DNA from 3 places in the Halofilum ochraceum genome. Region 3 is predicted to be linked to each of the others. Evidence: riboswitches for the same ligand, from Rfam matches in the RefSeq annotation. Region 3 holds a riboswitch; each other region holds the start of a gene.

What was found. Region 3 has a riboswitch for cobalamin ahead of A0W70_RS11360 (glycine cleavage T C-terminal barrel domain-containing protein). Riboswitches for the same ligand answer to the same signal wherever they lie in the genome.
Region 1: it holds a riboswitch for cobalamin, as region 3 does, so the genes downstream of both, A0W70_RS01875 (cobaltochelatase subunit CobN) here and A0W70_RS11360 (glycine cleavage T C-terminal barrel domain-containing protein) in region 3, are expected to answer to the same signal.
Region 2: it holds a riboswitch for cobalamin, as region 3 does, so the genes downstream of both, A0W70_RS03495 (hypothetical protein) here and A0W70_RS11360 (glycine cleavage T C-terminal barrel domain-containing protein) in region 3, are expected to answer to the same signal.

Annotation. Positions count from the first base shown of each region.
Region 1 covers NZ_LVEG02000001.1:408,762-419,331, forward strand. Annotated here, with positions in the region: gene A0W70_RS01875 (cobaltochelatase subunit CobN) at 1-3,196, opposite strand, end outside; cobalamin riboswitch at 3,282-3,485, opposite strand; gene A0W70_RS01880 (ABC transporter ATP-binding protein) at 3,577-4,344, opposite strand; gene A0W70_RS01885 (FecCD family ABC transporter permease) at 4,341-5,321, opposite strand; gene A0W70_RS01890 (GNAT family N-acetyltransferase) at 5,739-7,298, shown strand; gene A0W70_RS01895 (mechanosensitive ion channel family protein) at 7,431-8,267, shown strand; gene gyrA (DNA gyrase subunit A) at 8,497-10,570, shown strand, end outside.
Region 2 covers NZ_LVEG02000002.1:32,540-43,109, forward strand. Annotated here, with positions in the region: gene A0W70_RS03475 (putative bifunctional diguanylate cyclase/phosphodiesterase) at 1-1,655, opposite strand, end outside; gene A0W70_RS03480 (carbon-nitrogen hydrolase family protein) at 2,073-2,870, opposite strand; gene A0W70_RS03485 (M24 family metallopeptidase) at 2,877-4,040, opposite strand; gene A0W70_RS03490 (NnrU family protein) at 4,287-4,865, shown strand; cobalamin riboswitch at 4,919-5,064, shown strand; gene A0W70_RS03495 (hypothetical protein) at 5,207-5,605, shown strand; gene A0W70_RS03500 (YceH family protein) at 5,792-6,475, shown strand; gene A0W70_RS03505 (nuclear transport factor 2 family protein) at 6,755-7,183, shown strand; gene A0W70_RS03510 (MFS transporter) at 7,234-8,412, opposite strand; gene A0W70_RS03515 (M28 family peptidase) at 8,711-9,574, shown strand; gene A0W70_RS03520 (DUF4412 domain-containing protein) at 9,680-10,462, opposite strand.
Region 3 covers NZ_LVEG02000011.1:53,209-63,778, forward strand. Annotated here, with positions in the region: gene A0W70_RS11330 (GldG family protein) at 1-1,343, opposite strand, end outside; gene A0W70_RS11335 (ABC transporter permease) at 1,356-2,114, opposite strand; gene A0W70_RS11340 (ABC transporter ATP-binding protein) at 2,111-3,058, opposite strand; gene A0W70_RS11345 (DesA family fatty acid desaturase) at 3,268-4,464, shown strand; gene A0W70_RS11350 (glycosyltransferase family 4 protein) at 4,798-5,838, opposite strand; gene A0W70_RS11355 (UDP-2,3-diacylglucosamine diphosphatase) at 5,835-6,713, opposite strand; cobalamin riboswitch at 6,861-7,057, shown strand; gene A0W70_RS11360 (glycine cleavage T C-terminal barrel domain-containing protein) at 7,275-8,594, shown strand; gene rpmG (50S ribosomal protein L33) at 9,083-9,238, opposite strand; gene rpmB (50S ribosomal protein L28) at 9,249-9,485, opposite strand; gene folB (dihydroneopterin aldolase) at 9,710-10,066, shown strand; gene folK (2-amino-4-hydroxy-6-hydroxymethyldihydropteridine diphosphokinase) at 10,050-10,570, shown strand, end outside.

The DNA.
Region 1 (10,570 bases), on a different contig from region 3:
CCGCGGCGATCCAGTGCTGGGCGATGCGGTTCGTCTCAATGGGTTCGCTGCCCGGATTGCGCAGCTCCCCGAGCGGTTCAAGCGCGTTCGCGAGCGCCGGGCGGAGGTCCGGGTGTCGCTCGCGGATGGTCTCGGTCGAGGCGTCCAGCGCGAGCAGGACGGCCCGGTCCAGCCACACCAGCAGATTCTGGTACAGGTCACGGAACAGACCGGAGGTGGTGAACAGGACATCGCGCCGGACGCGGTCTTCCGGCAACTCCATGCGCTCGATGCCCTGGAGAATGCCGCGGCTGTTCCAGACCGGTTTGATGCCGAGCATGTTCAGACCGAAGGCGACCACGGCGCCGTCATCGCGCACCGTATCCGAGGCCCAGAGTACGACCGCCTCGCTGCCCTTGTGGGGTGTGTCTTCGCGCGCGCGCCGCGCCATATCGGAGCCGAGCTTCCAGGCCAGCCGGGTCGGGAGCAGGCTGCCATTGAGGGCGTGGAAGTTGCGGCCGGTCGGCAGGACTTCCGGCGAACGTACGGGATCGTTGCCCTTGCCGGGGGCGATGAAGCGACCGTCCAGCCCGGCGAACAGGGCATCCATCTCGCGCTTCGGCGAGATGGTGAGCTGTTCGCGTGTTTCCGGCTTGGCCGAATCGCCGATCGATTCCATCATGGTGTCGATGGCGTCTTCCTGCCACGGACGTCCGAAGATATGCAGGCCCTGGGGCATGAAGTCTTCCTGCATTTTGGTCAGGTAGTGACCGACCTCGTGCACGAACAGATGCCCCTCGACGTCCTCGAAAGCGATATCCCGCTTGTCGAGGATATCCTGCATGCTCTTGGCCAGTGCCTGCTTCATGTCGAGCTCGTCGATCAGGCGGCGGATTTCCTTGAGGGCCCGTGTCTGGGCCGGTGTGTCCTGCTCGCCGCCCTCCGCGGACTCGTAGCTCTCGACGAGCTGGCGGAGTTCGAGCAGGCGATCGTAGAGTGGCGTGGTCGCCAGCGGCGGTGTCAGGTGATCCACGATGACGGCGAGGCCGCGGCGTTTTGCCTGGATGCCCTCTCCGACGCCATCGACGATATAGGGGTAGACGCCGGGCAGGTTGCCCGGCGCGAGCCGTGAATAGTCCTCGGCCCGCATGCCGACGCGGTTGCCGGGCAGGAACTCGTAGGTCGAGTGGCGCCCGAAGTGGACCAGCGCGTCCGCGTTGAAATCGTTGCGCAGCCACTCGTAGAACGCCAGATACTGATGCGGTGGCGGGAAGGTCGTATTGGCGTGCAGCAGTTCTTCATCGAGTTCCCAGCCCCGCGGAGGCTGCGGCCCGACGAATACATTGCCGAATCGGATCCCCGGCAGCAGCAGTTCACCTTCGTGCGCCATGACATAACCGGGCGCCTCGCCCCAGCCGCCGAGCGCCTCGATGCCGGTGCGCTGCAGCGCCGCGGTGAGGCGCTCGATCCGGTCGAGCCGGTCCTTGCCGTCGACGAGGGCGTCATAGGCGGCATGCAGCTGATCGAGCAGATCGAGCGCTCGTTCCCTGGCCTCGTGATCGACGCCCTCGATCATGTGCTCCGTGTCGCCAAGCGTGCGTTCGATCAGATCGCGCGCGATGTCGATCGCCTCGGCGTTGAGCGCGGCACGGACCTCCGGGATCAGCCGTGCCAGCGGGCCGCCGGTCATTTCGCGCTGTACGGCCTCGGGGAGTGTCCGGAACCATTGCTGGTACTCATCTCCGGGCACCGTGTGTACGCGTTCGCTCATCGCATCGAGCGCCTTGCGATTCTCCGGCAGATTGACGGCGCGTTCCTGCAGCATATCGAGCAGGGCCTCGGGAGAGCCGGGCAGCTCACCGACGGTATAGCCCCGGTCCTTCAATTCATGCAGCAGGTCGTACAGGGAATCGACCACGTCGAGGTTGTCGGCGCCGATGTTGTGGCGCCCCGGTGGGTGGTTATAGAAGACCACACCCAGTTTTTTGTCGGCATTGTCGGTCGTGCGGAGCGAGCGCCAGTTGTCCAGCCGCTCGGCGACCGCTTCGATTTCGGTGGCGATGGGGTGAACCAGTCGCAGGCGCACGCCGGTCAGTTCGTCGATCCGTGGTGGTTCCGCAGCAGCGATGACGCTGGGCTGGCTCTGGCCCTGGACCTCGGGCATGGCCACCCGGTAGTGCACGCTCTCGAACGGGAGCCCCTCCGGCGACAGGCGCCATTGTGCCTCGGTGCGCTCCGTCAGGCGCACGGCCTTGAGGACGGGTACATCGAGATCGCGGAATGCCTCGACCGCCTGTTCGCGACCCTCGCCGCCGCCCACGACAAAATCCTGAATCGTCACGATTCCGGCCAGCGGTGCGGGGGTGAGATGCTCGCGCAGATCATCAAGCGCTTCGACGCTGGTCTCACCCCACTGGGCGAGCACCGATACGCACTGAAGGCCGCGCTCGCGAATTCTGTCGCAGAGGGTGTCGTGGACCGCACGATGGCCCACGCGGTCGCCGGTGTCGTAGTCCAGAACGACCACGACGCCACCCTCGTCATCGAATCCGGCGGTATCCGGATCGACCATGTCGCCGTCGTGCAGCCAGCGTACGGCGGGGCGATCGCCCGGTGCGGCCGGGTCGATGCCTTCGGTGTGCGGGGCCAGCAGCCAGCCGATCAGGGCGCGCAGGTTGTCGCGCCCGCGGGCCTGCCAGTAATGCCGGCCGCGAAGCCAATGGGCCTGTTTTTCATGGGGGTCGGCGAGGGCCGTGAAATGCTCGGTCAGCGTTTCGTCGGCGTCGGGCTGGGACGTAAGTTTGTCGAGGGTTGCCGCGTCGAGCCTGGCCAGTGGGCGCTCGCCGTCGATCCGGCTGGCGGTGGTCAGGCGCCGGTCGCTCGAGACCGCGAAAACGGTCGCCGTGGCGGGAGGAGGGTTGGAATCGAGCAGCCGTACGAAGCGCGGGGCGGCTTCACCGAAGACCGCTCCGAACAGCACGGCGTCCGCGTCGGCCCAGAGCTGCGCCACGGCGGCATCGGTGCGCTCGGCCAGCTGCTCCGGTGTGCGCAGCACCAGTTCGTGCCCCGGATGCGCGTCGTCGAACGCCTCTGCGGCCGCCGCCATGGCAGGGGCGGAGCGGTCGGAGACGATACCGACGAGTTGGGCCGCGCTGGCGGTCGGTGGGAACAGGATGGCCAGCGCGGCGACCGCCGCCATGCACGGATAACGGGACATTCGGTGAGCCTCCCCGGGGATGACAGACGGCGGAGAGGCTGGCGGAGGGCAGAAGTACCGGCCGCCGGTGCCCCGCCCGCCGCGGGTTCCGTACGTATCCCAGGCCGGTCTCCGGACTCACGGGGTGGCACGTGTCGCGTACCCGAGGTCGCCGCCTTCCCGCGCCGTGCGCAGTGGCTTTTCTGGCGACCCCACCCGTTTACCGTTGCGGGGGCAGTGCCGGACTCTCACCGGCTTCCCGTTTCAACCCGAGCCTGAAAGCCGGGTCACCTGGAACGAATCGGCGGAAATTACGCACTCGCGGATCGGGGGTCAAGCGCCGGCCCCGGTCCGCCCGGGGCCCGGTCGATGGGGGAGGCGGCCCGGTGGAGCGGGGTACTTCAGGTCGGCACGAACGCCCGGTGACCGGCTACCTCGACCGCCTCGATGGGGTGGTGGTAGAGGCAGGTCAGATGGCCTGGCTGGAGCAGTTCCGGGGCCGGGCCGTGGCGGACCTGGCCGTCGTGGAAGATCAACACGACGTGATCGCAGAAGCGGGCCGCGAGATTGACGTCGTGCAGGGCCATAACGAGTGTCCCGCCGTCGCGCTGGGCGCGGCCGCGCAGGTGGCCCAGCAGCCGGATCTGGTGATGCAGATCCAGGTGGTTGCTCGGTTCGTCCAGCAGATAGACCGACGGGTCCTGGGTGAGCAGGGTCGCCAGGGCGAGCCGCCGCCGTTCGCCGCCGGAGAGCGTGTCGATCGGGCGGTCGGCCAGTGCGTCCATCTCCACTTCCATGAGGGCCTCACGGGCCCGCCGATAGTCTTCCGGGCCTTCCTGGCGCCACGGGCCGATGTGCGGGTGGCGCCCGATCAGGGCGGTCTCCAGTACCGTGGCCGGGAACGGGTCCTCGCTTGCCTGCAGCAGAATGCCCAGTCGATTGGCGATGGCACGGCGCCGCATGCCGGCGAGCATCTGCCCGTCGAGCAGCACGCGGCCTTCCGTGGGCGGTCGCAGCCCGGCGAGCGTGTGGAGCAGGGTGGTCTTGCCGGCGCCGTTCGCGCCGAGTACCGCCCAGCTCTCGCCCGGCCTGAACGCGAGATCGAGCTCGCCGCCGATGCGCTTGCCCCCGATCTCGATGGCGAGGTCTTCGGTAGCGAGCAGGCTCATGGCAACCCTCGGCGCGGACCGCGGTGCAGGAGGAACAGGAACACCGGGACCCCGATCATTGCCGTCAACACGCCCACCGGCAACTGCTGGGGGGCGATCACGATGCGTGCCAGCGCGTCCGCGAACACCAGCAGGGTCCCGCCGGCGAGCACGGCCGCCGGCAGCAGCGTTCGGTGGTCGGCGCCGGCGATCAGGCGCACCGCGTGCGGGATGATGAGGCCGACGAAGCCGATGGTGCCGCCGACGGTGACGGCCGCGGCGGTCAGCAGTGAGCCGATGAAGTAGATCCCGAGGCGCAGCGGTCCCACCGAGACCCCGAGCGCCCGCGCCTGCAGGTCCCCACGCGCCATCAGGTTGAGTGGTCGGGCGAGCGCCATGGCCGCGAGCAGCCCCGCGGCCAGGGCCAGCGCGCTCCAGATCGGGGCCCCGGCATGCGCGAGATCGCCCATCAGCCAGAACAGCATGCCGCGCAGATCGCGCTCGGGGCTGACCGCGAGCATGAAACTGATCAGCGCGCCCCAGCCCGCGGCCAGCACCACGCCGGTCAGCAGCAGCCGGGTCGGTGTCCAGCCGCCGCGCCCGTGGGCCAGCGCGAATACCAGCAGCATGGATACGAGCGCCCCGGCGAAGGCGTCGACCGATACCCAGAATGCGCCGAAGCCGGCCATCATCGTCGCCAGCGCGGCCACGGCGGCACCGCCGGAGATGCCGAGTACGTACGGGTCGGCCAGCGGGTTACGCAGCAGCACCTGCATGAGCGCGCCAGCGAGCGCCAGCAGGCCACCGACGACGAACGCAGACAGGGCCCGGGGAAGCCGCAGTTCGGCGACGATCCGTGTGGCCGTGTCCTCCGGCGGGCCGGTCAGCGCGCTCCACACGGCGGCCGCGGGGACCTCGACCGCGCCCGCCATAAGGGCGAATACGAGGCTCGCGAGCGCCAGCAGGGCGAGGGTCGGTAGCAGCAAGCGGGCAGACATGGCGCGGGTTTACTAAGTTTCCATGCAGTATTGTCCGGTCTCAGCGCGTGCCCGGGTCGTCGTGACAAGGCACGAGGAGGGAGTGTGGCGCCACCACATGACCGACGAGTAACGCCGGCACGGCGGCCCGGGCACGCGCCCGTAGGGAGCCATTGCGCTGCCGGCTGACGGCGTTGCGCTCGCTCAACGTGCCGGCAGCACGCTTTCGCTCCCGCGCCTTGCCAGCCAACAGCGCAATGGCTCTGAGGCCGAACAATACTGCATGGAAGCTTAGCGTGACACCGCGACGCCACACGACCAGCGCCGGATCCGTCCATCGGCATTCCATGGGCGACCGAAAGCGCGCGCATGGCCGACAATCCGGTCCCGCTTCGCTACAATGCGCGCTCTTTTGCGACAAATGGGCTCCGGATCCCGATGGCGGCCACGAAGAAAGAGCAGCGTCCCTCGCTGGTTATCCGCAACGCGCGCCCTGCCGACGCCGCGGAGATCGCGCGCCTGTCGGGCAAGGTCTACTCGGAGGAAGAGGCCTATTCGCCGGCGATGATCCGCGGACAGGTCACGAGCTTCCCGGATGGGCAGTTCGTGGCCGAGTACGAAGGGCAGATCGTCGGCTACTGCGCCACCTTCCTGACCCGTGAGGCACTGGCGCTGGCGCCGCATCGGTGGGACGAGATCACGGGGCACGGTTTTGCCTCCCGCCATGACCCGAAAGGCGACTGGCTGTACGGCATGGAGGTCTTCATCGATCCGGAGTTCCGCAATCTGCGGATCGGTCAGCGCCTGTACAACGAGCGGAAGAAGCTGTGTCAGTACCTGCGCCTCAAGGGCGTGGTCTTCGGTGGGCGCCTGCCGGGGCTGGCGAAACGGCGCCGTCGCGTCGGTACCCCCGAGGAATACGTCGAGCAGGTGCAGAACAAGAAGATCCGCGATCCGGTCCTGTCTTTCCAGCTGCGCAACGGGTTCGAGTTCATCGGCATCCTGCACGATTACCTCCCCGACGACACCGCGTCGCTCGGCCATGCCGCCCACCTCGTCTGGCGCAATCCGCAGGTGCCGCAGACCGACGACCAGGAGCAGGGCGAAGGCAGCGGGCGCCTGCCGGATGCCGTCCGGGTCGCGACGGTCCAGTACGAACTGCGCAGAGTGAACTCGTTCGAGCAGTTCCAGCAGTACATCGAGTACTTCGTCGATGTCGTGGCCGACTACGGCGCGGATTTCGTCACCTTCCCCGAAATGTTCACGCTGCAGCTGCTGTCGCTGGAAGAACACCCGTTGGGTCCGGCCGAGTCGATCGATTACCTGACCGGCTACACCGAGCGCTTCAAGGAATTCATGTCGCACCTCGCGGTGCGCTACAACGTGAATATCATCGGCGGCTCGCATCCGACCAAGCTGCCCTCCGGTGATACGCAGAACATCTGCTATGTTTTTCTCCGCGACGGCGCGATTCACGAGCAGTCGAAGATCCACCCGACGCCCAATGAGCGCTACTGGTGGAACATCTCCGGGGGCTCGGAGGTGACCAGCATCATGACCGACTGCGGCGTGATCGGCGTGATGATCTGCTACGACGCGGAATTCCCGGAGATGGCGCGCCATCTGACCAACCAGGGGGCGCAGATCCTGTTCGTGCCCTCCTGCACCGATGAGCGCCAGAGCTTCCTGCGCGTGCGCTACTGCTGCCAGGCGCGGGCGGTCGAAAACCAGTCTTACGTCGTGGTATCGGGCAACTGCGGGAACCTGCCCGGGGTCGAGAACCTGGATATCCAGTACGCCCAGAGCTGTATCCTGACGCCCTGCGATTTCGGTTTCGATCGTGACGGGATCGCCGCTGATACGACCCCGAATACCGAGATGGTGGCGATCGCCGACCTGCGGCTCGAAGCGCTGACCACGGCCCGGAACCAGGGCACGGTGCAGAACCTGAATGACCGCCGTTTCGATCTGTATTCGGTGCGCTGGAAGAGTCGCTGAGGCTATTGGCCGCTGACAACAATCGCCAGGGCTGCCCGCGTTGCGTGCCGGCGGCCCCCGTCAATGAATCGATCCGGCCCGCCGCCGGAGATGGACCGGGACTGAACCGGTCATGCTGAGGGAGTCGAAGCAATGAATACGTCGCCTGAACAACTCTGGGCCGAATTCGGCCCGATTATTACGGATCTGTCCATCAACGTGATCAGCGCCCTGGTCCTGATCATCGTCGGCTGGAGTATCGCCGGTTGGGCGCATCGCGCCGTCCGCCGCGGTCTGGGCCGCTTCAAGGATATGGACCGGACCCTGATCAGTGTCGTGGCCGGCGTCACGCGCTATTTCATCCTGATCACGCTGCTGGTCATGGTGCTGGGCCGGTTCGGCGTGCAGACGGCATCCATCCTCGCGGCCCTCGGCGCCGCCGGTCTGGCCGTCGGGCTCGCGCTGCAGGGGACGCTCGCCAACATTGCCGCCGGCGTCATGCTGCTCGTGCTGCGGCCGTTCCGGATCGGCGATTACGTCAACGCCAATGGCAACGAGGGCACGGTGGAGGAGGTCGGACTGTTTTCGACGGAATTCACGACCTACGACGGCCTGTATGTCTCGGTGCCGAATTCGGGCATCTGGGGCGGGCGGATCCTCAATTACTCACGTAACCCGAATCGGCGGCACGACATCGTGGTCGGCATCTCCTACCGCGACGATATCGACCGGGCTCAGGAGATCCTGCTCGGCGTGATCCGCAACGACCCGCGGGTGCTGTCGGAGCCGGCGGAACCGCAGGTGCTGGTCCGCGAACTCGCGGATTCCTCGGTCAACCTCGGGATGCGCTTCTGGACCACGGGCGACGACTTCTGGCCGGCCAGTTTCGAGCTTCGCAAGGCCGCCAAGAAGGCGCTCGACGAAGCCGGTATCACGATCCCGTTCCCGCAGCGGGACGTGCATCACTTCGACCACCGGGAAGTCGCCTGAGGCGGGCGCCGCCCATGCGCCCCGGTGCGGTCGTGCGGACTGGCGCGTGCCTCTCGGTCGAGGGGCCGGGCAGCGCCCGCATGGCCGTTCCCGCTCCGCGCGTCGAGTGCGCCGGCCCCCGACCGGATCGGGGGTTGGTACGTGCCGTCGGCGCCGGGGACTACAGCGATTCCCGTGCTAGAATGCGCGGTTTGATCGCTTCCGCCCGCATCGAGGATGGCAACCGCCCATGACCGAGTTCGCCCGCGAGATCTTCCCGGTCAATCTCGAAGAAGAGATGCGCCAGTCGTACCTCGATTACGCGATGAGCGTGATCGTCGGCCGCGCGCTCCCGGATGCACGCGATGGCCTCAAGCCGGTGCACCGGCGCGTGCTTTTCGCGATGCACGAACTGGGCGTCGACTGGAACAAGGCCTACAAGAAATCCGCCCGTATCGTTGGTGACGTCATCGGTAAGTATCACCCGCATGGCGATTCGGCGGTCTACGACGCGATCGTGCGCATGGCGCAGGATTTCTCGATGCGCTATCCGCTCGTGGACGGGCAGGGCAACTTCGGTTCCATTGACGGCGACGCCGCCGCGGCCATGCGGTATACCGAGGTCCGCATGGCCAAGGTCGCCCATGAGCTGCTCGCGGATATCGACAAGGAAACGGTCGACTTCATCCTCAACTACGATGAGACCGAGCGTGAACCGGCCGTGCTGCCGACGCGGGTGCCGAACCTGCTGGTCAACGGTTCCTCGGGGATCGCGGTCGGCATGGCGACGAACATCCCGCCGCACAATCTGCGCGAGATCGTGAACGCCTGCATCGCCCTGATCGACGATCCGACCATCGACATCAATCAGTTGATGGAATACGTGCCGGGTCCGGATTTCCCGACGGCGGGCCTGATCAACGGCTCGCGCGGAATCCGCGAGGCCTACCGGACCGGCCGCGGCCGGATCGAGATGCGGGCGCGTACCCACATCGAGGAGATCGACCGCGGCAAGCGCGAGCAGATCGTCGTCACGCAACTGCCGTATCAGGTCAACAAGGCCCGGCTGCTCGAGAAGATCGCGGCGCTGGTCAAGGAAAAGCGCGTCGAGGGGATTTCCGAACTGCGCGACGAGTCGGACAAGGACGGTCTGCGGGTCGTCATCGAGCTCAAGCGCGGCGAATATACCGACGTCATCCTGAACAACCTGTTCAAGCACACGCAGCTGGCGACCGTGTTCGGGATCAACATGGTGGCGCTGACCGAGGGTCAGCCCCGCCAGATGACGCTCAAGGAGGTGCTGGAGGCGTTCGTCCGGCACCGGCGCGAGGTCGTGACCCGGCGCTCGGTGTACGAACTGCGCAAGGCCCGCGACCGCGCCCACGTCCTCGAAGGCCTCGCCGTGGCGCTGGCCAATATCGATCCGGTCATCGAGCTGATCAAGGCCTCGCCCAATCCGGCCGAGGCGAAACAGGGGCTGGTCGAGCGCGTGTGGGAGCCCGGTGTCGTATCGGACATGCTCGAGCGCGCCGGCGCCCATGCATCGCGGCCGGAGAACCTGGACCCCGGATATGGCCTTGGCGAGCAGGGCTACCGGCTGACGCCGGAGCAGGCGCAGGCGATCCTCGACCTGCGGCTGCACCGCCTGACCGGTCTCGAGCAGGACAAGGTGGTCGAGGAGTACAGCGGCATCCTCGACCGGATCGCGGAACTGATCGAGATCCTCGAGAATCCCGACCGCCTGATGGAGGTCATCCGCGAAGAACTGGAAGCGATTCGGGACGAGTACGGCGACGATCGCCTGACCGAGATCCAGGAGCGCCAGGACGAGCTCACCGTCGAGGACCTGATCTCGGACGAGGATGTCGTCGTAACGATCTCGCACGCCGGCTATGCCAAGGCGCAGCCGCTCGGTGACTACAGCACCCAGCGGCGCGGTGGGCGCGGCAAGGCGGCGACCCGGATGAAGGACGAAGACTTCATCGATCGCATGTTCGTCGCCTCCACCCACGACACCCTGCTGTGCTTCTCCAGTCACGGCAAGGTCTACTGGAAGAAGGTCTGGGAACTGCCGGCGGCCGGGCGCGGCGCGCGCGGCAAGCCGATCGTGAATCTCCTGCCGCTGGAACCGGATGAGCGGATCAATGCCGTGCTGCCGGTGCGCGAGTTCCCGGAAGACCAGTACGTGTTCATGGCGACCCGTTCCGGCATCGTCAAGAAAACACCGCTGTCACACTTCTCGCGTCCGCGCAGCAGCGGCATCATCGCCGTCGATCTGCGTATCGACGACTGGCTTATCGACGTGAAGCTCACCGATGGGGATC
Region 2 (10,570 bases), on a different contig from region 3:
CTGACGGACGTGACCACGGCGGCGCCCGGGCCGTCCGGGCAATCGTTGACGAAGCCGCGATCGACCTTGAGCGTATTGAATGGCATGCGGATCAACCGGGCCAGCGAGGAGTGGCCCGTGCCGAAGTCGTCCAGCGCCAGCTGGAATCCCGCCTCACGCAGCCGCTGCAACGCGTAATCGACCTCGTTGATGTGCGTCGACAGCGCGCTCTCGGTGATCTCCAGCTTGATGCGCGAGGGATCGACACCGGCTGCTTGCGTGCGCTGTTTGAGCTGCTCGGTCAGTTGTGGGTCATCGAGCTGCAGCGGTGACAGGTTGACCGAAATCCACAGGTCGTGACCCTGGCGGCGCCAGGCGGCGAGATCGCTGCACGCGGCCTCGAACACCCAGAGGCCCAGTTTATGGATCAGGCCCGTCTCCTCGGCGATGGGAATGAAACGGTCCGGTCCTACCGCGTGCTTGTCGCCGCGCGGCCAGCGCACGAGTGCCTCGGCGCCAATAACCCGGGCATTTGCCGCCATCTCGACAATGGGTTGCCAGGAGACGGTGAATGCACCGCGCGTGACGGCCTCGCGCAGATCCGCTTCCACGCCCACGCGCTCGCGGAATTCCCCGAATGCATCGGGTGCGAAGTGCTGCGCCCGATTGCCGCCGTTGTCGGCGCTGGCCAGTGAGGCCGCCGATGCCGCATCGATGGCATAGTGGGCCGGCACGCCGTCCGCGAATGCCGCGAGGCCGATCGAGGCGGTGATGTTGATCCGGTCGCCATCGATGGCCATCGGCTCCGCCAGCACGGTGAGCGCCTGCTCGGCCGTTGCCTCGAGCCAATGCTCGAGTTGCGGATCATCATGCTGCATGTGGCGAACGCGAACGATAATGAAGGTGTCGCCATCGCCGCGGGCGAGCATGTCGTCAGGGCCCAGTATCCTGGCCAGTCGCTCGGACGCCGTCCGCAGGACGGTGCCGATTCCGGATTGCCCGGTCGCGCCCAGCACGAGCTCCATGCGGTCGAGCCGGACCTTGACCGCGGCGACGCCGGCTGGCGCCGGGGTGGTGTCGATCAGTGCCTGCGCTTCCCGGATGATGCTGGCGCGGTTGCGCAGGCCGGTCACGGCATCGAATTCGATGGCGGTGCGCAGCTCCTGCTGGGAACGATGATAGTCGACCCGTAATTCCATGGTCTCGATGACGAGCTCGGCGTATTCGCGCAGCCAGCGCTCCTCGTCGGCGTCGAGCCGGGCCCGCGGCTCGCTGGCGATCAGACACAGGGTGCCGACCGCGTGGCCCTCGCGCGTCCGCAACGGCATGCCGGCGTAGAAGCGCACGTGCGGCGGGCCGGTGACGATGCCGAGGTGACGCGTGCGTGCGTCCGTTCGCAGATCCGGGATCACGAGCAGGTCGTCGTGGGCGAGAGTGAACTGGCAGACGCTGTCCTCGCGGGGACAGGTGAATCGCTGGCCCTCGAATGCCTTGACCCACTGGCGGTCATTATCCAGCAGATGGATGCCGACGCTCGGCATGTCGAAGAAGTCGGCGACCATGCGCACGATGCGATCGAAGGGCGGCTCGTAATCCGTATCGAGGATCTGGAGCCGGTGGAGCGCATCCAGCCGCGGGTCCGCGTCCTGCTTGGCGGGCACTGTGTTCTCGGGCATGGATCAGAGGCGTCCGTCGTTGCAGCGGCGAGACGAACCGCTGCAATGTTCGCAAGGAGTCCGCGGCGTAGCAGCGGGCGTGCGGATAGGCTTCCGCCTCGGCTTCGGGTTATCGGTGCACAAGGTTGGCATCGTATACCCCATGGGTTGGCTCCATGTCCGGTTTTATCGTAACGCATGCGCCCATTTGAGCCAGGAGGCTGTCCACGCACCCTGCTGCGTTTGTAATGTGTGGTGACGGGGCCATGCCTGCAAGATTCTGGCCAGGGAGTGGGCCGGCTGAAACGCATGAGTGGACATCCGCGGACGGCCTTTCGATCCCGTCAGGCTATTCGGGGTAGATAGAACGTTCCGGATTCATAGCGACCGTTGCTGTTCCGCCCCGAAGCAGCCCAAGTCGAGGCCCGGATTCCTCGGTCATGACTGCGGCAGCGTGAGCCGATCCGCAAGGTACGGCAGTGTCGCTCGCGCCGCGGCGACCGCCGATGGTTCGATGGTGGCGACGATCACCGCTTCCTCCCGGTGCGCGCGCGTCCGATCTTCACCCGTCGGGTCGACGATGCAGCTCGCCCCCAGGTACTCGAGCCCGTCTTCGCTGCCGGTGTAATTGGCGTACGCGATGAAGACGCCGTTCTCGAGCGCGCGCGTGGGGATCATCTTCTGCGCGACCACCGGCCAGCGGGAGACCAGCGCGGTGGGGACCGCGAAGGTCGTGGCGCCGGCCAGCGTGCCCATGCGGGCCAGCTCGGGGAACTCCACGTCATAGCAGATCAATACGCCGATGCGGTGGCCTTCGAGCTCGAACACGGTCACGGCGTCGCCGCGCGCATAGGTCGCCTGCTCGTCGGTGCCCGACAGTCCCAGCTTGCGGTGATTGCCGAGCGTGGCGCCGTCGGGGCCGATGCACAGGGCGGCGTTGTACACGATCCCGTCTGCGGCCTCCGGATACCCGAGCACGATCGCGATGCCGTGTTCACGGGCGATCGCCGCCGCGCGTTGTGCCGAGGGGCCGTTGGCGGGTTCGGCGCGCGCGTGGATACGATCCGGCATGCCGCCGTACCCGGAGACGAACACCTCGGGCGTGACGAGCAGGCGTGCACCCCACTCGGCGCCCTGGCGCGCCGCGGCGTTCAGCCGGTCGAGCCGGGCCGTGGCGTCCTCGTCGCATGCCTGGCACTGGAAGACGGCGACGGTCAGTGGCGCGGGTTCAATCATGCCGAATCAGCCGTTGACGATGGAGAGGTCACGCGGGAAGTCGGTCAGGTACTCGAAACCGTCATCGGTCACGACCACCGAGTCGCCGATACGGGTGCCGAACCGCTCCGGCACGCTGATACCGCCGTCGACCGCGAAGGTCATACCGCTGGCAAGCGGCGTGCGATCCCCCGGTTTGAGCTCCGGCGCCTCCAGCGCCGAGATACCGATTGCACGGCCGGTCCGGTAGCCGGGCGCATAACCGGCCTCGCGATAGACGGCGTCGGCGGCGAAGTGGACGTCCTCTGCCGGCACGCCGGGCCGCATGGCGGCCAGCGCAGCCTGCTGCGCCGCTACGGTCGTCTCGTAGGCGCGGGCCATCTCATCGGTCACCTCGCCGACGAAGAATTCGCGGTCGAATCCCAGCCGGTACTGCTTGAAGCGGACGAGGTTGCAGCAGCACAGGTAGACCGGGTCGCCGACCTGCAGTTCGCGCACGGTGGCGCGGCGGTGAACCATGGAGGTGTCCGGGCCGCTCTGAAGGATGGGCAGGCCGTGAATGGTCGGCGACACGAAGGCCTCATGACCGCGCCCGGTCAGGAATCCCGCGGCCGCGCGCGTCCCCGCGGTCAGGGCGGCCTGGGCGATCTCGTGTTCCGGTACGCCCGGCGCCAGGGCAGCGCGCACGGCCCCCATCATCGCGGTCGCGACCTCACCGGCCCGGCGCATGATCGCGATCTCCTTGTCTGACTTGATCATGCGCATCTGCCCGATCATCGGTCCGAGATCGGCGATGCGGGCGCAGTCGAAGCGTTCGTCGATGACCAGTTCGACTTCGGGGGGCGTACGCCAGGGCTCCCAGCTCAGCCGGGCGGAAGGCCGGTGGCCGTGCAACAGTTCCCGCAGCACGTTCTCCCAGCGGTTCTCGCCGCCATCCTCCCAGCCGCGCACATCCTCGACCCACGTCATGGCCGCGACCATCTCGGATTCCATCAGCGGCGTGATGACCGTGGGGGCACCGTCGCGCGGGACCAGCATCAGTGTCGGGCGGCCGTACTCGACGCCCAGGTAGCCCCAGAAGCCGCCGAAGTAGGCGATGGTGTCTTCATCCGCCAGTATGGCGAGATCGATACCCTGCTCGCCCATGCGTTGTTGCAGCAAGGCGGTGTGGTGGCGGGTCAGTTCAAGCATGGAGGCCACCTCCGAACGAATCTCCCGGAGTCTACTACGCGTGAAACGGCTTATGCCTCAGAAAACCCGCTGAAGCGGACCGGGTCGTGCTGCCGGTTATTTTTCGGCCCGGATCGCCGCGCAAGTGCACCGCGTCCATCTCCCCACCAGCTTCGAGCCCCATAGCGATGTACTGCTGTACCATGACACCGCCGGGTCGGCGGGTGACGCCATGGCCCGGCACCGGGAGTCGCGGGAGAGGCGAGTATGCTCGAATTCGTTGTCGGGATCGTCCTGTTCTTTGGTATTCACTCGATCGCGATCGTGGTGCCGGATTGGCGCAACGACATGGTGCGACGCATGGGTGCGGTGCCGTGGAAGGCGATCTACGGTCTGATCTCCATCGTCGGAATTGTGCTGCTGATCAAGGGCTACGGCGATCTCCGCTGGGCCTCGACCGCGCTGTATTCGCCGCCCGGCTGGCTGCGCCACGCAGGCATGCTTTTGCTCCTCCCGGTGTTCCCGCTGCTGCTGGCCACCTACTTGCCGGGGCGAATCAGCGCGCGCGCGAAACACCCCATGCTGCTGGCGGTAAAGATCTGGGCGCTTGCGCACCTGCTGATGAACGGTCGGGCAGTGGACCTCGCGCTTTTCGGAGCGTTCCTTGCCTGGGCGGTGGCGGATCGTATCGCCGCCAAGCGGCGCTCATCGCGGCCGGCGTCAGCGCCGGCCCTGCCTGCGACGGCGGTCAATGACGCGGTGGTGGTCGTGGGCGGCCTCGCGATCTACGTCGCGTTCGTGCTCTGGCTGCATACCTGGCTGATTGGCGTGCCGGTGGTCGCCTGACGCGCTGGGTGGGGGCTGACCGGTCCAGTGCTTTACGCTTGGGTGCTTCCGCTATATATTGAGACCGTCCTGACCGCGCGCCCAGGATATGGGCCGCACGAGGGGAACACCGGTGAGAATCCGGGGCTGTCGCGCAACGGTATGACGGGGATGCAGTCCTCCGTCGAGCCCGAATACCTCGCAGGATCGGCCCGCCTCTGGCGGGGCCGCCCGGAACCTTCGCGTCAAAGGTCCGAGGCCGAGATGCACGCAGGATTCGCCCTCACCGGGCATCACGAATCCCTTCTCCCGTCCTCGCAACGCGTTGGTTCCTCCTTGAGCCGGTTCGATCTGGAGGAGCCATGTCCGAATTCCCGCACACCCGCACGCAATCCGTAACCGATGGCCAGGCGGCGCTGCGGGCCGCTGGTGTGTCCGTGATGCCCGCGTCGACGCCTGCCGGCGACCGTCCCGTCGGCTTCGATGCCGTCGAATCAGGCGATGATCCTGTGACCGACTGGCTGCTGCAGCGCGAAGACCTCGATACGGTCGAATTCAGCGTACTGTTCGCCATCCACAAGCTGCGTGCCAGGCCTCGCACGGCCGGCTGGATCGGGCACGCCGATCTGCGCCGATGCACCGGCCTCGCTCCCGAGGCCCTCGGGCGTGCGCTGACGGTATTGCGTCACCGCGGCCTTATCTGGATGGCCCCGCACCCCGTGAAGACGGGCTGCGCGCGCTATCTCCTTCTCGTGAATTGAAGCGCAGCGGGTGTGGGTCCGGGACTGCAGGGCACGCTTGCTTTGCCGCGCGCTCGCCGAAGCGCGGGGAGTTGTTCACCGCCGAGGGGCATAGGCCAGACGGCCCCCTTCAAGGCGGACGGTGAGCGGCAGGCGATCGAGCGTATACTGACGCAGTTCGGCGGCACGAAAACGGGGGCGGCATTGATGGAACGGGATCTCACTGCGGTCGAAATCCGCGTCCTGGGGTGTCTGCTGGAGAAGGAGGCGACCACGCCGGACCAGTATCCCCTGTCGATCAATGGCCTGGTCACCGCCGCGAACCAGAAGAGCAATCGCGATCCGGTCCTGGCACTCCCCGAGGCCGACGTGCGCGAGGCCGTGACCGGGCTGACCCGACGCGGCCTTGTGCGTCAGCCGTCGTCGTATGGTGGGCGGGTGAGCAAGTTCGAGCATCGTCTCGGGCGCGGCCCGGGCAGCGCCCTGAATGCGCCGCCGGAGCAGCTCGCGGTGCTCGCGCTGTTGTTCCTGCGCGGGCCGCAGACGCCGGGCGAACTGCGCAGCCGTGCGCAGCGTATGGTCACGGTCGAGGGCATTGATGCCGTTGAGTCGACGCTGCAGACCCTGGCGGCGCGCGAAGAAGGCGCGCTGGTGGAGTGCCTGCCGCGCGAGCCAGGCAAGCGCGAAGCGCGCTGGACGCACCGCTTCGGTAGTGATCATGCGGAACCGGCCCCGGAGGCAGCGACCGCTGCCGGCGTCAACGCTGGAGACGATGCGCCGGTGAGGGGCGCGGACCAGGGCGATCTGGAACAGCGCGTCGCCCGGCTCGAGCGCGTCGTCGCCGACCTGTACGACCGCCTCGGCGACGATGGATCCCCGGGATCCGGTTAAAGAACTCCCGGTGTCTGTTGCCGCGCTACGCCGGGATCGTACGTCGACCGCGCACACCCGGTCGCTCCCCTCACTGTCGCCCTGTCGGCGCTCGCGGTGTGGTTTTTTTCCTTTCGTGCCGCCTGATGGGCGGGTCGAGTCAGCGTTCTCCCTGGGTGCCCGTTGCGCGAGTGCAGCCGATAAGCCCGTCCAATGTGGACACTGGCAGACTATACTTGATCGCATGAATGCCGCGGCCGAGACGTGCAAGGCGTCGGTCAGCGATCAAGGGAGCGTTTGATGTCCGCCACCGCACTGACTTCCCGCGAAATCGTCGAGCGCTATATCGACGCGGTCGCCCGGTTCGATTACGCGACCGCCCGCGCCTGCCTCGCCGACGAGGACTTCACGTACGCGGGTCCGATCAGCACGTTCCACTCGGCCGACGCCCTCGTGCAATATCTCCAGCTCGTTACGCCGATCGTGCAGCGGATCGAGATCCAGAAGGGGTTCGAGGCCGGAGAAGACGTCGCCCATTTCCTGGTGGTCGGTACCCAGCTGTCCGAGAAGCTTGCCGTCCACGTCGCCCAGTGGGCGCACGTGCGCGATGGCCGCATCGACCGGCTTGAACTCGTGTTCGATGCGCACTGGTACCGCTCCCTTTTTCCCGGCGAGGAGGACCAGGCGCCCCGCCCGATCACGCACATTCAGGGGCACTGGCAGGGCTGACTCGCGTGCTCCAGGTGGCGCGGCCGGGTGACGTGAAAAACGGGCCTGGGCTACTCGGGTACCGGGTTCCTGGCGAGAAGCGGCCGCCCCGCAAGCAGGCCGACCATGGGGCCCAACGCCAGTGGGACGAGCAGCCAGGCCGGCGGTGCGACATGCTGCAGCCATTCGAGCAGGCTCAGACTCGCGATGGTGATCGCGAAGCCGATGGAGTTCACCAGCGTGAGTGCCGAGCCGACCACCGCGCGGGGCGCGAAATAAGCGGTCAGCGCCGAGAACTGCGGCGAGTCCCCCACGACGGCCACGCCCCACACGAGCAGGAACGCGACAAAGATGGGCGTGGGCGCGTACAGCAACAGCGGCGAGACCAGGCAGCATGTGGTCGACAGGCCGAGCTGGCCGAGCGCGACGCGACCGCCGCCCAGCCTGCGCACCAGCAGACCGCCACCGGCGCAGCCGAGAAAACCGGCGGCGATCACCGCGAAGGCCGTCCCCGACAGCGTGCCACCGGTCATGCCGTGGGCGCCGATCCAGACGGGCACGAATGCCCAAAAGGCGTAGAGTTCCCACATGTGACCGAAATAGCCCAGCGCCGAGGCACGGAAATAACGCTGTCGGAAGGCATCGAGGACGCCGCTGAAGCGAACCGGCGCGCCGCGCGCCAGGTTGGGGCCCTCCGGTACAAGGCGCACGAGCAGCCCGCCGGCCAACGCGGCCAGCGAGGCGCCGGCGATCACCAGGCGCCAGTCCCACGAGGCACCGAGGGCGCGCAGCAGATGGGGCGATGCGGTGCCAAGGACGAGCGCACCGACCAGGAAGCCCAGTGCCCGCCCCAGGCCGCCGCTGTACCATCCGGCGGCAATCTTCATCCCGACCGGGTACACGCCCGCAAGCGAGAAACCGACCACGAAGCGCGCGGCCAGGACCAGCGTGAAATCACCCGGGGCGATGAGCACCGCCGCGTTCGCCGCGGAGCCGGTGGCGGCCGCCGCGAGGAACACGTTGCTCGGGTGGAAACGGTCGGCGATACCACCGATCGCGAACACGAGCGTGCCGATAATGAAACCGAGCTGGACGGCGGTGGTCACCAGCCCCTCGCCGCCGTCCATGTCCCACAGGATCTGCAGCGACTCGATCACGGCATTCGCCGCGAACCAGGTCGACGTCGCGAGCAGCTGGCCGACCACGATGGCCGGGAGTATCCATCGCCGCCTTCGCGTTATCTCTGGCATGTCAGTCTCCCCGGCGCCCTGCGGTCGGCCCACCTGGAAAGTCCCGAATATGCTCGCCGGTCAGGGAAGTCCGGGGCCGCTTTCCATGGCGCTTCGAGGCATTTCGGGTCCCGTAGTTCCAGGGAACGGTAAACGTGGATCCCGGCGACCGTAACCGGATGCCTGCTGCGGGGTATGTAATCCCTCGCCGCGATCCGGCAATCGTATCGACATTTGTCGCCGCGTGACTGACTTCCATGCGTCGCGCGTCCCTGCAAGGATTGGGTGCGCCGGACCATTGTCCGGGGACGGAGGGCCGATGACGCAGCGGGAGGCGACGAGTGCGGAGCTGCGGGCCGATGCAGGGTCGCTGTGCCGCGACATCGGCGAGCGCACGGTCCGCAGTGGCGGCCTGGCCGCGGCCGAGGCATTCCTGTTGCACGCGCTCCAGCCGGGTAATCTCACGGTGCAGCGGCAGGCGTACCGCGCATTCGGCGCGGAGGTCGCCAACCTGGTCGTGGACATTGGCCCGTCGGGGGCCGCGCCGTTGATCGTCGGTGCGCACTACGACACGGTACCGGGCACCGAGGGGGCCGACGACAACGGCAGCGCGGTCTGCGTGCTGCTGGCGCTTGCGCGACGGCTGGCGCAGCGGCCTCCGTCGGGGCCGGTGCGGCTGGTGGCGTTCACGCTCGAGGAGGCACCGGCGTTCGCGACCGGTAATCAGGGCAGCCGGGTGTTCGTGCGTGAGATGGAGCGGGCCGGCGAGCGTCCCCGGGGTGCGATCGTGCTCGAGATGGTCGGCTACACGGCGCCCGAGCAGGCCTACCCCGGCCCGTTGCGTCTGGCCGGTTATCCGTCGAGGGGCGATTTCATCGGCATCGTGAGTAATCGACGCTCGCGCCGCCTGCTACAGGAAACGGCGAGCGGCTTCCGCCGTAATCCCGCGCTGCCCGTGGAGACCCTCACGGTGCCCCTCGACGGCGCGATCCTGCCGGCGGTGCGGCTGAGCGATCACGCCTCGTTCTGGGATGTGCGCTGGCCGGCGGTCATGGTCACGGACACGGCTTTTTTCCGGAACCCGCACTACCACTTGCCCAGCGATCGGATCGAAACCCTGGACTTCGACTTCATGGCGCGGCTGGTGGACAGCCTCGAGTGCGCGGTGAGAGTGCCGGGGTGATGGAGGATTCGCCCGGGGAGCCCGGGCGACCGGACGTTCATACGGAATCCGCCTGGAGCCCCCGGGCGTCACCCCATCGCATCCAGCAAGAATGCGGTCGCGGGGTCAGTTGCCCTGGAGCATGATGTCCTGTTTCTCGTAGCCGTTGGGCACCTGGAATGCCGCCGGATCCACGTTCCCGGTGCTCAGGTCGCTGAGATGCCAGGTGGTCCCGTCACTCGTGATGCGCACGGCGATACCCTCCAGGCCGGGCCCGCCAGGCATGCTCGCACCCAGGCCCTGCATGATGCTGCCGCTCAGTTCGCGCATGCCCTCGTTCATCTTCTCCATAGTCGCCGAGGCACTCGCCGGCATGCCCACTGCGGCGTTGTCGGCCAAGCAGATTTCCGAACTGCTGAACATGACCCCGACGCGGACTACTTCGCATTCGTAGCCATTGACGGTCTCCATCCTGCCGGTCCGTTCAACGCGGGTTTCCATGCCCTTTGAGAGGCCTTTTTGCCCCGCTCCGATACCGGCCTGAGTACCCTTGAGGATCTTCTCGCGCGCTTCCTTCGGCAAGCCGGCAATCTGGTCTTTCAGCGCCTCCATCGACTGCTTCCGTGCATCGGTCATCTGCTGCTGCATCTGTTGTCGCGCTTCCTCCGTAACCTCCGTGTAGGTTTTCTCCCCGTGATCGATCATCGTGAAGGTCTTCGTGGAGATGTCGTAGAGCATCGTCGCCTCTGCGGCACGGTTGTCCAGGCTTACCCCGTCATCGACGATGGAGTAGACCATTCCGGTTTCTCCATCCCGGGATTTGTAGGTGAGCGTCGTGTCGGCCAGCGCAGTGCCGGAGAGCGCAGCCACGCCGAGACCAGCGATCAATGTGATCAGACGGTGTTGCATTGTGGATCTCCCTTCACGGATGGGCGGAACGCCGCATGCATCAGGGGCAAAGATAGCCGTGAACCGGTGCCGATGCCAGTAATGGGAAATCCGGATTGAGCGCGGCGA
Region 3 (10,570 bases):
ATCACCAGGCCGGTCGTGAGCAGCGCGAGCGGGAGGATCAGCAGGAAACCGAAACCGAGCACGATGACGGCCGTCCGCGAGAGATCGACCCGCGTATCCGGGGCGACATCGGGCGGGATGCTGATATGGGCGCGGTCGCCGACGAGCCAGTTGACGAGGCGCATGCCGAGGTCGAGATTGACGCCGTTGCCGATGTACGCGTTCGAGAGGAAGTCGCCATCGCCGATGACGGCGAAGCGCTGCCCGCCGGTGGGTGGTTCGTCGCCTTCGGCCGGTGGTCCGCGGCGGCCGGCCCATCCGAGCGTGAGCGGGCCCCGGGTCTCACCGGCATCGCGATCGAAATCGATCTCCCCCTCGATCGGACCGGTCTCGGTCCAGCTCTGTTCGCGCGTGCGCAGGAGCGCGCTGTGGCGCCAGCCGCCGCTGGCGTTGGGTGTCAACGCGACCGCCTGCGGGAACAGGGACAACTGATCGAGCCCGTCGACGACGGGATGGTCGCCATAGTCGCTGATCACCGCGAAGTCCGGCGTGTCCGTGCCGAAAAGCTGCGCCCCGGCGTCGACGACCACCCCTTCGTGGCGGCGTATACCCAGATCCTCGGCGAGCCCGTTGAGGCGATCGCCGTGCTCGGGCTCGGTCAGCCAAAGCAGATGGCCGCCTGCCTGGACGTACTGGCGGACGCGGGCGAGTTCGCCCGGCAGGTAGTCTGATTGTGGACTGGCGATGACCAGCAGATCGGTGTTGTCGGGGATATGCGGCATGCGCGCCAGCTGCAGCGTCTGGACCCGGAAACCGCGCTCGCGCAGGCGCTCGCCGAAGCCCCCGAGATCCGCGTTGCCCTCGCCGTGCGGCTTGCGCTCGCCATGCCCTTCCAGGAACACGACCCAGCGTTCCGCATCGCGCGCGAGGCGGGCCAGGGCGCTGGTGATGCTTTGCTCGCTGATACGCTGCAGCCGTTCCTCACGGCCGCCGTGGCGCACGATCAGTTCGCCCCCCTGGCGAATGCCAAGCTCCCGGGCCAGGGCCGGGTTGGTCTCCGGATTCACGAACTCGAGCTTCACGTCGACGCCGGCGCGGCGATAGCGCTCGACCAGATCGCGGATGCTGCGCCGCGTGACCGGTTGTGGCCCGAGATACACGGTCATCTCGACCGGGCCTTCGACCAGTTCGATCACCTCATGGCTCTTCGTCGTCAGCGTATTGCGCGCGGTCTGGGTCCAGTCGGCGGTATAGCGCCAACTCTGCGCCAGCCAGGCGAGGATGCCGACGAACGCCAATACCAGCACCACGAACAGCAGGTTCTGCAGACGCAGGCGGCGGCGGTTGCGGTGGTCCAGGCGCATCGATACTCCGGCTCAGCGCTGCAGGCGATCGTTGTCGAGCCGGCGGACCGCGAGGGTCACGAACAGCCCGGCGAAGAGGACGAAGAAGACGGCCGCGGCGCTGTCGAGCAACCCGGTCAGGAACGGGTCCAGATGGGTCGCCGGCGCGGGCCAGCCAAGCAGTGCGGACCACGGGGGGCCGAGTGTGCGACCCCATTCGCCGAGCAGCAGCAGGGCCAGCAGGATCCCGAGTGTCGCGGTTGCCGCGATGGTCGGTTCGCGCGTGAGAGTCGAGAGCCACAGCCCGAGGGCGCCGGCGCCGGCGACAAAGAGGAAATGTCCCGTGATCGCCAGTGCCAGCGCCCCACCGTCCAGATCCGTGAACAGGGTCAGCGAGAGGGGCATCAGCGCGGTCAGGGCCACCATGGCCAGCAGCATCCCGAGCAGGCCGAGGAATTTGCCGGTGATGATTTCCAGCGTCGATACCGGTGCGCCCAACAGCAGCGGCAGTGTGCCCTGACGGCGTTCGCCGGCGATCAACTGCATGGTCAGCAGAGGGATGGCGAACACGTGGATCATCGCCGCCGCCCCGTACAGGCGTGGCACCAGAAAGGCGGTCACGCCCGGTCCGGCACCGGACTCGATCAGCTTCGGCTGCACCTGGAGATAGCTCTCGAGGTGGAGCAGGAAGATGAAACCGGTGACCAGCTGCGCGGCCGCCAGGACGACCCACGCGGTCGGCGAGCGGAACAGCCCGGCGAGTTCACGGCCGGCGATGGTGAGAATCGTCATGCGTTCACCTCCGCCATGTCCGTGCTCGTGAGCTCGACGAACAACTGCTCCAGCGAAGCCCGGTCCGCCGTCATCTCGAGCAGCCCCCATTCGGCATGGACGGCGGTCTCGGCGAACCGCTCCGGTGCGTCGCGCTTCGGATCGAGCGTCAGCCGCAGGCGCCCCGGGGCGAGGTGCTCGACGCCGGTCACACCGTCGATCGCGCGCAGGTCGCCGTCTCTCGGGGCGCGGCGCAGGGTAACCGTGATCCGTTCGATGGCCGAATCGTCAGTGAATGCGCTCATGGGACCACCATGCAGAATGCGGCCCTGATGCATGATCGCGACCCGCGAGCACAGCGCCTGGACCTCCGGCAGGATGTGGGTCGAGAGGATGATCCCGTGCTCCCGGCCGAGATCGGCGATCAGGCCGCGGATGGCGCGGATCTGGATCGGATCGAGTCCGACCGTGGGTTCGTCCAGCACGATGGCCGCCGGGTCATGGACGATCGCCTGGGCAATCCCCACCCGCTGGCGGTAGCCCTTGGACAGATTCCCGATCGGGCGATGGGCGACCTCCGTGAGGCCGCACAGGGACATCGCCCGGTCGGCCGCATCGTCGCGTCCCGCGCGCGGCACGCCATGCAGTGCGGCGGCAAAGGCGAGATATCCGCGCACGCTCATGTCCGGGTATAACGGCGGCTGTTCCGGCAGATAACCGAGTGCGCGTTTGGCGGTGCGGGGGGATTCGAGCAGATCGACGCCATCGATCGCGATGGCACCGGCGGTGGGCGCCAGCACACCGCAGAGCATGTCCATGGTCGAGGTCTTGCCGGCACCGTTCTGCCCCAGCAGGCCGACGATCTCCCCGCGCTCGAGCCGCAGATCGACGGCATCCACCGCGCGCAATGCCCCGTAGTCGCGGCACAGCCCGGTGGCGTCAATCAGTGGTGTGGTGTCCGGCATCCTCGGTCCAACGGCGCCACGCGGCAGGTCCGCGACGATAGACGTTCCGGGGTCGCGGCGGCAAGCGCCGGTGGCCGGCATCGTGAGCGGTTCCCGCCTCCATGGTATTATGCCGCCCGGCTCTGCGCGGGGGGGACTGCGCGGCCCACGCCCCGAATCCCGTATGGCTTGCTGCCCGATGGAACCCTGCTTTCATCCGTGAGGTATCGATGAATCAATTACTGCGCCTTCTGGAGTCCGGACTGCTCGACCTGTCCATCGCGGGCTACGTGGCGGTCGTGCTGGTTTTGACCCATATCACCATTGTCGCGGTGACGATCTACCTGCATCGCTGCCAGGCTCATCGCTCGGTCGATCTGCACCCGGTCGTGTCCCATTTCTTCCGTTTCTGGCTGTGGCTGACCACGGGCATGCGGACCATCGAGTGGGTGGCGATCCACCGCAAGCATCACGCGCACACGGAGACCGAAGCGGATCCGCACAGCCCCCATCAGGCCGGTATCTGGAAAGTCCTGCTGGAAGGTGCCGAGCTGTATCGCGAAGAGGCGAAGGACCAGGAGACTCTGGAAAAGTACGGACACGGCACGCCCGACGACTGGATGGAGCGCAACGTATACGCGCGTTTCGAGATCGGCGGCATCGTACTGATGGGCCTGCTCGCGCTCACGCTGTTCGGCGTGCTCGGCATGACCGTCTGGGCGATCCAGATGATGTGGATTCCGCTCTGGGCGGCGGGCGTCATCAACGGGCTGGGTCATTACCTCGGTTACCGCAACTTCGAATCGGCCGACGGCTCCACTAACCTCTCGCCCCTCGGGCTCCTGATCGGCGGCGAGGAGATGCACAACAACCACCACGCGTTCCCGAGTTCGGCGAAGTTCTCGCAGCGCTGGTACGAGTTCGACGTCGGCTGGTTCTATCTGCGAATCCTGTCCGCACTCGGCTTGGCGAAGATCAAGCGGGTCGCGCCCAGCCCCACGGTCGATCCCGCCAAGACGACGGTCGATTTCGAGACCGTCAAAGCCGTCGTGATCGCGCGCATGCACGTCATGCGGACGTACGCCCGGAGCGTGACGCTGCCGGTCCTGAAGGCCGAACTCGAGCGCGTGGACGGCGGGACCCGTGCGCTGCTCAAACGCGCCAAGGGTGCCCTGATCCGTGACGAGTCACGGATGGACGCGCAGGCGAAGGCACGGCGTGACCGCGCGCTGCGCGCCAACGAGCGCCTGCACACGGTGTACGAATACCGCCGCCGTCTACAGGAGCTGTTCGCCTCGAAGCGCGTGACCCAGGAGCAGCTGGTTCAGTCGCTGCAGGCCTGGTGCGCGAGCGCCGAACAGACCGGCATCCAGGCGCTGGAGGACTTCGCCTCGCACCTGCGCGGCTATCGTCTCAAGACGGACTGATCCCCCGGATGGATGCGCTTTGGCGGATGGGAAGGAAAATCGGTTCTCGCCAAGACGCCAAGCGCACCAAGGGACGCAAAGAACCGCCACTGCGCAATACGGCAGCGAGTCTGTAGGAGCGAGCTTGCTCGCGATAGTGCCCGCACGGCAGCTGACTGCAAAATTGATCATCGGTGACCATCGTGGTTTCAGCCGACTCATCTGAACCCTTGGGCGCACTGCGGGCACCATCGCGAGCAAGCTCGCTCCTACTGATTTGTCGATTCCTTTGCGTCCCTTGGCGCGCTTGGCGTCTTGGCGAGAACCGATGTTCGCTCGGCAGGATTCCAGCGTTCAGATGTCGGCAGGCGCACCCGTCACGCCGGGAGTAAGCGCGTCTTTGACCGGCACGGTGTGTTCGAGGAAGAACCGCGCCGTAGCCCGCCAGTCGTTCGCTCGTGCCTGGGCGATACAGTCCGCTTCATCGAGGTCGAGGCAGTTGCGCGCCGCGCGGGCCAGATCCTCGTCCAGGTAACCGGTAACGCGCTGCTGCACCACGTCGATCGGTCCGGTCACCGGGTAGGCGGCGACGGGGGTGCCACACGCCATCGCTTCCAGCATCACCACGCCATAGGTATCCGTGCGCGACGGAAAGACGAATACATCGGCACTGGCGAACCACGCCGCCAGATCACGGCCGTGGCAGTAGCCGGGGAATACCGCATCCGGCCAGGTGTTTTGCAGGCGCTCGCGGTCCGGACCGTCGCCAACGACCACCTTGGTGCCCGGGGTATCCATGGCGAGGAATGCCTCGATGTTTTTCTCGCGCGAGACGCGCCCCACGAACAGGTGAATTGGCCTCTTGAGATCCGTCTCGAACGCGGCGTCCGGGGAAAATACACGCGTATCGACACCGCGATTCCAGACGACCAGGTGGCCGAAACCGCGGCCAGAGAGTTCGCGCGCCATGCCCGCGGTGGGCACCAGCGTGGCCGCGGCGTCGCGGTGGAAGCGGCGCAGCAGCGCATATCCCCAGGAGAGGGGGATGAACGGCAGGCGCGCCTGGACGTATTCGGGGAAGCGGGTATGGAATGACGTCGTGTGCCGCCAGCCCCTGCGGCGCAGGTGGCGTATGGCCGCGTGGCCCAGCGGGCCCTCGGTGACGACATGCACGCGCTCCGGGGCGAATCGGTCGAGGCGGCGCCGCAACGCCCGGGTGCCGAGCGCGAGCCGGATCTCCGGGTAACCGGGGCAGGGAATCGTGCGGAAGTCGCCGGGCTCGATCACGTCGACGCTGTGGCCTTCGCCACGCAGCCATTCGATGACCGCGGCCAGCGTCGTGACCACACCGTTGACCTGCGGATACCACGCGTCGGTGATGATACTGAACCTCATCCGCTGACGGCCCCGGCGTCGTGCTCCGTCGCGTGGTCGACCTGCAGCCATTGGCGGACCTCGATACGGCCGTCGAAATGCTCGACCAGGGCCGTGCATGATTCCACCCAGTCACCGCAGTTGTGGTAGGTGATCCCCTGGACCTCCCGGATCTCGGCGTGATGGATGTGGCCGCAGACCACGCCCTCGAAGCCGCGCCGGCGGCAGTCCCAGGCGACCGCGTTCTCGAATTCGAAGATGAAGTTCACCGCGCCCTTCACCTTGTGCTTCACATGCGCGGACAACGACCAGTAGCCGTAACCGAAGCGCTCGCGGAAGCGGTTGAACCAGCGGTTGAGCACCAGCAGCAGGGCATAGCCCCGATCGCCGAGAAAGGCCAGCCAGCGATGTGCCTGCACGACGCCGTCGTATTGATCGCCGTGGATCACCAATAGGCGGCGGCCGTCAGCGGTTCGGTGCTCGACCTCGTCGCGTACCGAGATGTTGCCCAGTTCCAGGTCGGTGTACCGGCGCAGGAACTCGTCGTGGTTGCCCGTCACCACAATGACCCGGGCACCGCGTTTGGCCTTGGTCAGGACCCGGCGGATCACGTTGGTGTGCGACTGCGGCCAGTAGATCCGGGATTTCAGGCGCCATCCATCGACGATGTCCCCGACGAGGTACAGGGTTTCGCAGTCGTGCTGCTTGAGGAACGCGATCAGGGCGTCGGCACGGCAGCCCTTCGTGCCCAGATGGAGATCCGACAGCCAGATGGTGCGTACCCGCTCGCGGCCGCTGCCGGTGTTGTCAGCCGTTCCGGTCGATCGGGTTGATGCATCGACGGCATCCGGTTCCGAAAGGACTTCCCGCAGTACGGTGTCGGCGGTGCTGTTCATGGGACGCAGGGAAACAGCCGCCCTTGAAGCGTCGATGACACCGGCGTGAACTTTCGATGACAGTGCTGGTCGCACGGTTATGAGGCGATGTCGCAGGCGATAAATGCGGCGTCGTGCGTGGAACGCAGGCACGGGCGCCGGTCGGCGTACCGTTTGATTGTCGATGGTGCCCGCGTCAAGGCGCGGGAATAGGGAATCCGGAAGGCTATATGGCCCGGCCGGAGCTGCCCCCGCAACTGTATGCGGTGAGTTTCCCGTCTACGTGCCACTGGGATATCCCCGGGAAGGCGGACGGAAAGCGACGACCCGCGAGCCAGGAAACCTGCCATCGATCAGGGGTGCCCAGGCGGGTATCCGGCAGTGCAAGTCCGAGCGGGCGGGGTGTCCCGGCGGCGTCTGCGCAGCGTGCAATGGCAATCGGCTCGGCCGGCGGCGCAACGGGACTCCAGCCCGTTGATCCGGTAGACCGGTAGGTCCGTCATTCGCAACACTGCGCTGTTCGACCCTTCTCTCCCGCAGCCCGCATCCGGGTCACAGGCAACGGGCGAGGAGTCCTGCATCATGTCCAGTCAGTCCAACGTCAATTACCAGCATTCGATCGACCAGAGCGATCGCAATGTCCCGATCAACCTGCGCCAGACCGGCGATCCCGGTATCCGCATGCTGATCTCCAACCGCGTGCGCAAGTCCGCCTACTGGCACCTTTCCGTCGAGGCGGGTTGCTGGCGCGCGACGGTCTACAACCGCATGTATCACCCGCGTGGCTACGTCCGTCCGGAAGACGGCGGCGCCATGGTCGAGTACCGCGCGCTCGTCAACGACGTCACGCTCTGGAACGTCGCGGTGGAGCGTCCCATTCGCGTGAAAGGCCCCGATGCCGAGGCCTTCTGCAACTATGTCTGTACGCGGGATATGACCCGTGTGCCTTCGATGAAGGGGCGCTACGTCATCCTCTGCGACGAGGAGGGCCATGTCCTCAATGATCCGGTCATGCTCCGGCTCTCGCAGGACGAGTTCTGGTTCACGATCAGCGACTCCGATCTCGCGTATTGGTTCAAGGGCATCAACGTCGGCGCGCGCTACGACGTCACGATTGAGGAGATCGACGTCGCGCCGCTGCAGATCCAAGGCCCCAAGTCCGAGGACCTGATGGCCGATCTGGTCGGCGAGGGTGTGCGCGAAGTGCCGTATTACGGGCTCATGGCGGCACAGATCGACGGGGTGGACGTGATCATCTCGCAGACCGGGTTCTCCGGCGAGAAGGGGTATGAGGTCTACGCCTATGACTCCACGCTCAATGCCGAGGCGGTCTGGAACGCGATCCGCGCCGCCGGTGAGAAGCACAACCTGATGGTGATCGCGCCGGCCCATCATCGTCGGATCGCGGCCGGTATCCTGTCCTACGGCCAGGATCTCGATCACGAGACCAATCCCTTTCAGTGCAATCTCGGTCACATGGTGCCGAAGACCAAGGAGGCGGATTACATCGGCAAGCAGGCGCTGGAAGCCACGCGCGAGAAGGTGAATAACGGCAACCCGCCGTTCACGCACCAGCTCGTGGGGCTGAAGATCGAGGGCAAGCCGATCGAGGACTACGCACCGGATTTCTGGCTGGTCGGGCATGACGCCGACAGCGAGCCCTGCGGCTGGATCACCTCGCCCTGGTACTCGCCGGAGCTGAATACGAATATCGGGATGGCGTATGTTCCGGTCGAATCGGCGGCGCTGGGCACGGAGTTTGTCGCTTGGCTGCCCGAGGAGTACCAGCCGATGCCGGGGCATCCGGTCCCGGCGGTAGTCGCCGAGATGCCCTTCCGCGAGTCCGTGAACCCGAGCGCCCGCGAACGCGCCCGGGCCGAAGGCCGCGAATACGCCTATTGATGGGGTAAAACACCGGTGGCCGTCCGCTTGCGGGCGGCCACCGGCTTTTGTCGTTTGTCGGCTCAGTGCCAGTAGGGTTCTCGCCAAGGCGCTAAGGGCGCCAAGGGGCGCGAAGGAAATTCGGAGTCATGCGAAGAGAACCGTATCGGCCGTAGGTCGGACTTCCAGTCCGACAGATCGGAGGCTTCGGCGTGTCGGACTGGAAGTCCGACCTACACTCGCTTCACGGCTGCGTGCCCTTCGTTTCCGCCCGTTTGCGGACACGGAATCCGATTACTCGCCATTTCCCGCCACTGTCTTCCTTCGCGTACCTTGGCGCCCTTCGCGCCTTGGCGAGAACCCTTATCTGCACGGCGTCACCGATCCGAAGGTCGTTCGGTATTGCGACCGGGCCGCGGACCAGCGGTCGTGACACATATCCACAAAAAACCCGGCACAAGGCCGGGTTTTTTTGATCGCTGTCCGCGCAGGCGGACGGGAGGCGAAGCTTACTTGAGCTTCGTCTCCTTGTAGGTAACGTGCTTGCGAACCACCGGGTCGAACTTCTTGATCGACATCTTGTCCGGCATGTTCCGCTTGTTCTTGGTCGTCGTGTAGAAGTGGCCGGTCCCGGCGCTCGACACCAGTTTGATTTTTTCGCGCATGATGGCCTCCTCAGACCTTCTCGCCGCGGCTGCGCAGATCGGCCAGAACGGTATCGATACCCTTCTTGTCGATGATGCGCATGCCCTTCGGGGACAGACGGAGCGTCACGTAACGCTGCTCGCTCTCGACCCAGAAGCGATGCTTGTGCAGGTTCGGCAGGAACCGGCGCTTGGTCTTGATATTCGAATGGGACACATGGTGGCCGGTGATCGGCCGCTTGCCCGTAACCTGACAGACGCGGGACATCGGAAACTCCGTTCGGTCCGTTTGACGCGAAGCCGCGCAATATAGCCGATTGGCCGCCCTGCGACAAGGGGTAGCGCCATTTCGAATCCGGCTGAATCGGTGGCGGATGCGCGTTCGAACGGCATTCCGGATCGGCGGCCCGCGGGGTTGCCGGAATCGGCGCCCCAGGCTGGCCTGCAGCCCGTCCGGGGCAGTATAGTTACGCGCGCTGCGAAGGGGGGCACATGGGTACGGTATTCCTGCGCGACCTGCGGGTCGAGACCATCATCGGCATATTCGAGTGGGAGCGAACGACCCGCCAGGTCGTGAACATCGATCTCGAGATGGCCGCCGACATCGCGCGCGCCGCCGCGAGCGATTCGATCGAGGACGCGCTCGACTACAAGAGCATCTCCAAGCGGCTGATCGACTTCGTCAGTGCGAGTTCCTACCAGCTGGTCGAGACCCTCGCCGAGGAGATCGCGGGCATCGTGCGTGGGGAGTTCGGCGTGTCCTGGGTCAAGGTGACCGTCTCCAAACCGGGCGCGATCCGTGGCGCTCGGGATGTCGGCGTCGTCATCGAGCGTGGCGAGCGGGGCTGACCTGGTGATCGAGCGCGTCTACATCTCCGTCGGCACCAACGTGGACCGCGAGCGCAATCTGCCCGGTGGCCTGCGCGCCCTGCGCGAACGCTTCGGCCCGCTGGCGGTATCCACGATCTACGAGTGCCCGGCGGTGGGCTTCGAGGGCGAAGATTTCTACAACTGTGTCGCCGCGTTCGACAGCGATGAACCCGTGCTCGACGTCTACGCGGCGCTGCACGGCATCGAGGACGCGTTCGGGCGCGATCGCAGCCAGCCGAAATTCTCGCCGCGAACGCTCGATCTCGATCTGCTCCTGTTCGGTTCAAGGATCCTGCGCGAAGGCAAGCTGGTGCTGCCCCGCCCGGAGATCGACCGCGTCGCGTTTGTCCTCGCCCCGCTGGCGGAACTCGCCGGCGATCTGGAACATCCCGTCCATGGCGACCCACTGACGGCCCAATGGGCCCGTTTCGACGGCATCGGTGCCGATGACCTCCAGCCGGTCGCGCCTGACGGCCTGGTGCC